DNA from 2 places in the Pseudarthrobacter sp. NIBRBAC000502771 genome. Region 2 is predicted to be linked to the other one. Evidence: riboswitches for the same ligand, from Rfam matches in the RefSeq annotation. Region 2 holds a riboswitch; the other holds the start of a gene.
What was found. A riboswitch is a leader RNA that binds a small molecule or an ion and turns the genes downstream of it on or off. The one in region 2 is predicted to bind S-adenosylmethionine.
Positions count from the first base shown of each region.

Region 1 (4,409 bases), 910 kb from region 2:
TTGGTGGTGCCGCCGTGTTCCCACGCGGTGAGGTGGTCGGTTTCGTTGTCGGGGGTCTTGTTGGTGCAGCCGGGGAACGTGCATTGGGCATCGCGCAGCCTGATCCAGCGTTTGATGGCCCCCGTGAGCCGGTAGTTCTTCCTGCCGATCTCCAGGGGCGCCCCGTCCCGCGGGTCGACGAGGACCCGGTAGAAGGAGTCCGCGCCACCGGCGAGGAGTTTGCGGGCCATGGACGCGGGGATCGGGCCGAAGCCGTCCAGCATTGCTGGTTCGTCGGTGAGGCCGAGGAGCGAGAACACGGGCACGGTGACCAGGACGTCGGCCCTCGGCGTGGGGACTTTCCCGATGGCGGTGACTCCTGCGGGTCCCGCGCCACTCTCCCCGCCAAGAGCATTGCCGGCGCCGAGCAGCAGTGATGCGGCGATGTCGGGGCGGAGTTGGGTGAGCGTGCGGGGTTCGTTGGGGCCTTGGAGGCCGCGGGCGGTGGCGGTGGTCCGGTTCCAGATGGCGCACGCGGTATCGCCGGGAAGGTAGAGGGAGATCCAGGCCATGCCGTCCCGGTCCGGGGTGTACTCCATCCGCCGGTTTGCCAAACCTTTTACATGGCGCTTTTGGATTGATTCGGGGTGGTGGCGTTCCCGCCAGCCCCGGATCTTGGCCCGGAACCGGGACGGGACCAGTTCACCGGGCGCGGCACCCCGGGCCGGATCGGGTGCGGCGGGGTCGAAGAAGTGCGCCACCAGCCCGGCAGCCCCGACAGCGTCAAGGCCTTCGGTTTCGTCCGCGACGACGCGGGCGTGCTGCCACGACATGGTTCCGGTGGACAGGGCCTCGAACACCGGCGGTAGGGAACAGACCCGGCGGGACTGCTCCACCAACGCGCCTGCTGCGGCGGAGCCGATGGTGAGGACCCCGGCGATCTCCTCCACCACCGACATCTGCGCGTACGTGCGGTCCTCGATCGAGGCGTCCGGCGGGGTCATCGCCTCCTGGAACCCGACCGCGTCGGCGGCGTCCTGCGCCTTCACTGCTGCGAGCTGCGCCTCCAAACGGGACGTAAGCTCCAGCCTTTCCAGCCGGATCTCATACCGCCGCTGCAGCACATCCACACCGGCACCCACACCCGCACCAAGACCGAAACCAACATCCAAACCGGAAGCCAGGGAAGCGTCCTCCCGCTCCAGCGCATCCAGGGCAGCAATAGAGGCACGAACACCCTCCAACACCACCCCAAGACCACCGCCGATTCCCATACCCACATCATCCAACGAGGGTCTGACAATTACAGATCAAACCGGTGCCGCTGCCTGCGCAGGTGAGCCGGCGCACCGAAGCGGGCCGCCGTCGTCGTACGTTTTCGAAGCGAAGGTTTCCTGTCGCAGCCCAAATGTGTGGTGCGAAAAAGAGCACGCGTGGCGTAGAAAAAGACGCGACCCGGCAGCCACTTAAATGGATTCGGCCGCCATTGGGTGGTGACGCCGTTGTCACCACCCAATGGCGGCCGAAGTTTGCCCGGGCACAACCCGGGGACCTCCCCGGAGTGGTCCGGGACGAATGGGAAGGGTCAGATGGTGACGGCTCCGTTGGCGGTCTCAAAGGTGACCGAGAGGATGCCCGGCGTACCGTGCGGGGCCACCCATTCCACCGCAACGTCCTCGAGCGGCTTCTCCACGGGCTCACCGAGCCACTCGGTGACGCGCGAGGCGGAACCGGCGATGGTCAGGCAGCTCATCTTGAGGTTGCTCTCGTACGCGTGGGACGGGTGGAGGGAGGGGTCGCCCTCCCACTTGAGCATGTACGGCACCTGGGGATCGGCGATGAGGCCCAGGATGCCAATTTGCTTCCAGACCAGCTCGCGGCCGTCCGGGAACTTGCGGTTGCCGTTCACGGCAGCGCGGCCCAGGCGTTCCTCGAAGGGGGCGAGGTCGTCCACTTCGACGCACCAGCCCATCCAGCCGCCACCGGCAGCGGAGCGGGCACGCACTGCCTGCCCGAACGGTGCCTTGTCCGACGCCGGGTGGTCGAGGACCTCGACGACTTCGAGGTACTTGTGGCCCGCCAGGGGGATGATCATATTCCGGGTTCCGAAGCGGGGGTGTACGCCACCCTTCACTGCCTCAACGCCGAGGGCAGTTGCAATACGTTCGGTAGTGGCCGCGAGGCCATCGTGTTCACAGGCGTAAGAGACGTGATCCATGCGCATGCGAACATCTTGGCACTTTGTGATCGGGCTCTCAGCTAAGGGTACCCTTACTGGCATTTTGGGTAGCCGCCGTCCCTGTCCAAATGCCCAGGGCCTGCGCCAAGACCATGTTCGTCACAATGCTGTCCGGGCCGGATTGAAGTTCCTAGACTGGGTCCAGGTCATGAGTGCCAGCGCCAAGCCCCGGCTCGCTGGCCGGCAACCCTCCATCCGCGGTGGGGTGCCCCGGGTGAGGACCAGGCTGTCCGGCAATGGCCGGAGAGCAAGCGCGGCCCGTGGTGCTCCCAGCATGCCGGGCCCATGTCATAGGAGACTGAGATGTCCAACGGATGGTCCTTCGAAACCCGCCAGATCCATGCCGGCCAGGAGCCCGACAGCGCCACCGGAGCCCGCGCCCTTCCCATCTACCAGACCACGTCCTTCGTGTTTCCCAGTGCCGAGAGCGCGGCCAACCGCTTCGCCCTGGCCGAACTTGCACCCATCTACACCCGCATTGGCAATCCCACCCAGGACGCCGTCGAGCAACGGATCGCAAGCCTTGAAGGCGGCCTGGCGGCATTGCTGCTGAGCTCCGGCCAGGCCGCGGAGACGTTCGCTGTGCTGAACATCGCCGAGGCAGGCGACCATATAGTGGCCAGCCCCAGTCTTTACGGCGGAACCTACAACCTGTTCGCCCACACGTTGAAGAAGTTCGGCATCTCGGTGACCTTCGTGGCTGATCCTGACAACCTGGACCAGTGGCGCGACGCCGTGCAGCCCAATACCAAGCTCTTCTTCGGTGAAGTGGTGTCCAACCCGCGCCAGGACGTCCTTGATATTGAGGGCATCTCCGAAGTGGCCCACCAGGCCGGCGTGCCCCTGATCGTGGACAACACCCTTTCCACCCCATACCTGATCCGCCCATTGGAGTGGGGCGCGGACATCGTCATCCACTCGGCCACCAAATACCTGGGCGGCCATGGCTCGGCCATCGCCGGCGTCATCGTCGATTCCGGCAGGTTCGATTTCGGCAAGGACCCGGAAAGGTACCCCGGCTTCAACACCCCGGACCCCACCTATAACGGCCTGGTCTACGCACGCGACCTCGGCGAAGGCGGCGCGCTCGGCGCCAACCTCTCCTACATCCTCAAGGCCCGGGTGCAGTTGCTGCGCGACCTTGGCTCGGCGGTCTCGCCCTTCAACGCGTTCCTGATTTCCCAAGGCCTGGAGACCCTGAGCCTGCGGGTGGAGCGCCACGTTGCGAACGCCACGGAGGTGGCGCGCTGGCTGGAGGCCAGGGACGACGTCGAATCCGTCGCCTACGCGGGGCTGCCGTCCAGCCCCTGGTACGAGCGTGGCCGCAAGTACGGGCCAAAGGGAACGGGCGCCGTGGTCGCCTTCAACCTGGCCGGCGGCGCGGAAGCCGGCAAGCGCTTCGTCGACGCACTGGAGCTGCACTCCCACGTGGCCAACATCGGCGACGTGCGCTCCCTGGTCATCCACCCGGCGTCGACCACGCACAGCCAGCTTTCGCCGGAGCAGCAGGTTGTGGCCGGCGTTCACCCGGGCCTGGTCCGGCTTTCCGTCGGTTTGGAGCACATCGACGACATCCTGGCTGACCTGGAGGCAGGCTTCCGGGCCGCCAAGGCCACCGGCGCCTAGCCCCAACCGCGAGGGCGCAGCACGTGCCGGCCGGCAAGCCGGGAAGTCACAACCAGTCATACTCTTGGCCTGGAGCGGGGGGTGTTTCGTACACTCGAACCAGGTCATGAGTGCCAGTGACAGCCCCGGCTTGCTGGCCGGCAACCCTCCATCCGCGGTGGGGTGCCCCGGGTGAGGACCTGGCCTGCCGGTCAGACGACGGCGGGCAAGCGCGTAGAAGAGGTCTTGCCATGACGGTTACCGTCGCCCGAACCGCCATCCCTGAACACGGAATTGTCCGTTACGCCTCCATCGGGGGACTGGAACTCGAAGCCGGAGGCTACCTCCCGGACGTCACCCTGGCCTACGAAACCTGGGGCACGCTCAACGCGGACGCCAGCAACGCCATCCTGATCGAGCACGCACTGACCGGCAGCACCCACGTGACCCGCGGCGACACCGACGAAGAAGGTTGGTGGGAGCAGCTGGCCGGCCCCGGAGCCCCCGTGGACACGGACCGTTTCTTCGTGGTGTCCATCAACATCGTTGGCGGCTGCTACGGGTCCACCGGGCCGTCGTCGCCCGC
Region 1 covers NZ_CP041187.1:4,066,974-4,071,382, reverse strand. Annotated here, with positions in the region: gene NIBR502771_RS18990 (HNH endonuclease signature motif containing protein) at 1-1,253, opposite strand, end outside; gene NIBR502771_RS18985 (VOC family protein) at 1,565-2,203, opposite strand; SAM riboswitch class IV at 2,363-2,478, shown strand; gene NIBR502771_RS18980 (bifunctional o-acetylhomoserine/o-acetylserine sulfhydrylase) at 2,522-3,844, shown strand; SAM riboswitch class IV at 3,947-4,062, shown strand; gene NIBR502771_RS18975 (homoserine O-acetyltransferase) at 4,075-4,409, shown strand, end outside.
Region 1: it holds a riboswitch for S-adenosylmethionine, as region 2 does, so the genes downstream of both, NIBR502771_RS18980 (bifunctional o-acetylhomoserine/o-acetylserine sulfhydrylase) here and NIBR502771_RS02385 (cobalamin-independent methionine synthase II family protein) in region 2, are expected to answer to the same signal.

Region 2 (4,409 bases):
AGTTCCGTGGGGAATGGGCCGGCACCAACGCGGGTGGTGTAGGCCTTGATGATGCCGATGGAGCGGGAGATCCGGGTAGGGCCGATGCCGGAGCCCACGGAGGCGCCGCCGGCGGTGGGGTTGGAGGAGGTCACGAACGGGTAGGTGCCGTGGTCCACGTCCAGGAAGGTTGCCTGGCCGCCCTCCATCAGGACTACCTTGCCCTCATCCAGCGCGGAGTTCAGGACCAGGGTGCTGTCGATGACCAGCGGGCGGAGCCGCTCGGCGAAGGACAGGAAGTACTCCACGATCTCGTCCACCACCACACCGCGGCGGTTGTAGACCTTGACCAGGAGTTCGTTCTTCTGCCGCAGCGAGCCTTCCACCTTCTGGCGGAGGATCGATTCGTCAAAGACATCCTGGACGCGGATGCCCAGCCGGGCAACCTTGTCCATGTAGGCAGGGCCGATGCCGCGGCCGGTGGTGCCAATGGCCCGGCTGCCCAGGAAGCGTTCGGTTACCTTGTCCAGCACCTGGTGGTACGGCGCCACCAGGTGGGCGTTGGCGGAGACCCGCAGCTTTGAGGTGTCGGCGCCACGCGCCTGGAGTCCGTCGATTTCCTGGAAGAGGGCCTCCAGGTTCACCACGCAGCCGTTGCCGATGATGGGAACGGCGTTGGGGCTGAGAATGCCGGCCGGCAGAAGCTTGAGTTCGTACTTTTCACCGCCTACGACGACGGTGTGCCCGGCGTTGTTGCCGCCGTTGGGCTTGACGACGTAGTCAACACGGCCGCCCAGCAGGTCGGTGGCCTTGCCTTTTCCTTCGTCGCCCCACTGGGCTCCTACGATCACAATTGCTGGCATGGGATCCTCCCCCATTCGTTCGGGCTGCCCGGGCCCGGCCACCAGGTGGCAGGCCGATGCAGCGCCGTTCATGAGAATGCCCCGAACAGACCGGCCTTCGCACAGCCGCAGCACGGCGCAGCGAAGCAAGAGTTCCGGGGCTCTTACCACCCAAGTTTAGCCGATAGGGCACTTCGTCCACTGTTGTGGCCCGCCGCGGCCGTTTCTGCCAAAAGGCCGCGGCGGGCGGTGCCGCCTATTCGTCCTCAGCCTCCCCGGCGGGGCGGGACGTCTGTTCGGCGAGTGTGTTCCAGAAGGAGGTGTCGGCGTCGGCAATGGACCCGTCCGCGATGGCTGCGGCCGTGGAGGTCAGCGTGGTGACAGTCTGCTTGATCAGGTAGCCGTTGCTGCGCTGCCCGAGAGCATAGCCGTCCAGGTAGTGGTCCGACATGCCGCGCATCTCGAAGAGCAGGGTGGCGATGCCGTACTCCACGGAGATGCCGTTTCGGCTGATGGTTTCGGCGCTGCCGCCCTGGTACTTGCCCAGGTGTCCCCAGCCGGTGGAGTCGACGTTGTTGAAGACCACGGCGCCAAGCTGCTTTGATTTTTCGACGACGGCGGGGTCGGCGTTGGGGGTGGTGGGGTATAGGATGGAGCCGGATACCAGCTTGCCGTCACGCTCGGCCCGGGTGCCCTGGTGGTGCAGGTCGATCATGTAGTCGATCCGGTACTTGCGCATGACGTTGTTGTGCAGCGCCTGGGTCTCCGGCTGGACCTTGGCCACATGGTCGCGGTTCAGGTCCACGCCCTCGGCGTTGTAGCGGGTGAGGTTGCGGTCCCCCTTGGCAAGGTAGTTTTCCAGGGAGAAGTTCACGTCCCCCATGGCCCCGTCCGCATTGAGCATGGGCACCACCAGGATGTTCACGCCTTTGAGGATGTCAGCGGATTTACCGGCCCCCAGGTGCTTGATGAACTCCATGGCGCCCTCGGTGGTGAGCTGCTCGTTGCCGTGCTGCTGGGTCAGGTACAGAATGGTGGGCTTGGCGGGGTCCGAAATGTACTTGACCAGGTGGATGTCGCGCCCCTTGACCGTTTGCCCGATGACCTCCAGCTCCATTGCCGGCTGGCGGGCGTCCTGGTCCTTCAGGAACGAGACCATCTGTTCGTACGTGGCGAGCTTGGAGGTGGTGATCTGGCCGTTGCCGTCGTAATTGGGGCCTTCGCCCACAGCGTGTGCCAGCGGGGCGGGACCTGCGACGACGGCCAGCGCCAGGGCTCCGGAGGCGGCGAGGGTCCTGAAATTTGCCAGGGATTTCTTCACAGTGCGTTACCTCTTTCGAGTGCATCGGGGCGCCACCGGCCAGCTCCGTTGCGGCGGTGGCATGTGACCTCAGCCAACCAAGCTTAACGAAACCTGTCAACAAGCTGAACAAAGTCTGTAAGTATGCTGCTGCCCGCCGGGCAAGGGCAGGGAAGCAGCCGGGCAGCGGGCCGCGACATAAAGCGGCACGGACTTGCCCCAAGGTGGGTCTCCCGATTTAGTGAGAGTGAACCATCCGGAGCGGCCGAGAGACCTGGCTCGATGACGCCGCAGCAACCACGGTCCAGCAGGATTCCTGCCGGACCGAAGGTGCTACTGCCAGGACCGATGGAAAGGAAGATTCCAGCATGCCCCTGAACACCGACCACATCCGCGTCACCCACGCCGGATCGTTGCCCCGCACCCCGGAACTCATCGCGGCCAATGCCGCCAAGGAAACCGACGGCGTCACCCCTGAATTCCTGGACCTCCTGGAAACCTCCGTGGTGGACGTGGTCCGGCGCCAGAAGGACCTCGGGATCGACATTCCCAACGACGGCGAATACGGGCACACGATGGCCAACTCCGTGGACTATGGCGCCTGGTGGAACTACTCCTTCGCACGGCTGGGCGGCCTGGAGCCAACCAATGTGGACCGCTGGGCCGATGCCCAGGTGCACCGCTCCTCCCCCGGCAACATTGTCCTGACCTCCTTCCCCGACAGGCGCGACCGGCAGGCGTTCAACGAGGCCTACAACGACCCGTCCTCGGGCATCCTGTCCCACCGCAAGAGCGTGACCCAGCCCAAGATCGCCGGACCCCTGACCTACACGGGCCAGGACCTGGTGGCATCGGACATCAAGAACCTGAAGACCGGCCTCGCCGCCGCCGGGTTGTCGGACGGCTTCGTGGCATCCCTCTCTCCCGGCTCGTGCGCCCGCGTGGCAAACGAGTACTACAAGTCCGATGAGGAACTTGTCTACGCCTGTGCCGATGCCATGCGGGAGGAATACAAGGCCATCGTCGACGCCGGCCTCACCGTGCAGCTCGACGATCCGTCCCTGGCCGAGAGCTGGGACCAGATCAATCCCGAGCCCAGCCTGGAGGACTACCTGAAGTTCATCCAGCTGCGCGTCGAGGCCACCAACTGGGCCCTCCGGGACCTGCCCCAGGAACAGATCCGGCTGCATGTCTGCTGGGGTTCCTGGCACGGCCCGCACACCACGGACATCCCTTTCGCCGACATCATCGGCTCGGTGCTGCAGGTCAACGCGGGCGCATACTCCTTCGAGGCAGCCAACGTCCGCCACGAACACGAATGGCGTGTATGGGAGGACACCAAGCTCCCCGAGGGCAAGGTCATCATCCCGGGCGTCGTGTCGCATGCCACCAACGTGGTGGAACACCCCGACCTGGTGGCTGACCGCATTGTCCGCTTTGCCGACGTCGTGGGCCGCGAAAATGTCATTGCCTCCACCGACTGCGGCCTGGGCGGCAGGGTGCACCCACAGATCGCCTTCGCCAAGCTGGAGGCCCTCGGCGAGGGTGCTCGCCGCGCCACCAGCCGCCTCTGGTAGTCCGTCGTACCGCTGCGCCGGCTGTGCCTTCCATCACCGGAAGGGGCGGCCGGCGTTTCGTTTCCCCGGGCTTGGTAAACTGGCAGAGGCCGACCAGGAATCGGCCCACCCCAACTAACCGCCGTTGATGATCCGCGCCGCCGCGCGCCCATTTTCACCGGTGGAAGCAATATCAATCCCCGCAGGAGAACCAGCACTTCATGACAGCCCTGGCCCCAGAAACATTCCACGAACAGCTCATGAGCCGCCGCTACGAACCCAGCGTTGCCGCCGTCAATGAACTGTGTGATTCCCTGCAGGAGGCCAAGCCCGGAACCGTGGTGCCCTATGTGGACCCGATGCACGACGTTGAGGAATGCCGCATCATCAGCCTGTTCTCCAACATCGGCGAGGCGGACCCGTCCGGGTTCATCACTGCCGGGGACCAGGACGCCGCGACCCGAATGCTGGGGCTCCAGTGGAAGCTGGGGTTGCGCCCCGAGTTCGTGATGCCGTGGAACGTCCACCCCTGGCACGTCCCCGGCGAAGTCAACGGCAAGTTCACTCCGGACCAGATCCAGGCCGGCCTGAAGCCGCTGCTGAAGTTCCTCGCCCTGGTCCCCCGCGCCTCCGTGATCGTTGCGCACGGCACTGAAGCCAACCGCCTGGCCAACCTCCTGCTGAAGACGGAGGTGCCCCTGCTCTGGCGCCGCGGCCTGAAGACCTACAAGG
Region 2 covers NZ_CP041187.1:502,271-506,679, forward strand. Annotated here, with positions in the region: gene NIBR502771_RS02375 (adenylosuccinate synthase) at 1-842, opposite strand, end outside; gene NIBR502771_RS02380 (M14 family zinc carboxypeptidase) at 1,078-2,142, opposite strand; SAM riboswitch class I at 2,371-2,476, shown strand; gene NIBR502771_RS02385 (cobalamin-independent methionine synthase II family protein) at 2,490-3,698, shown strand; gene NIBR502771_RS02390 (uracil-DNA glycosylase) at 3,899-4,409, shown strand, end outside.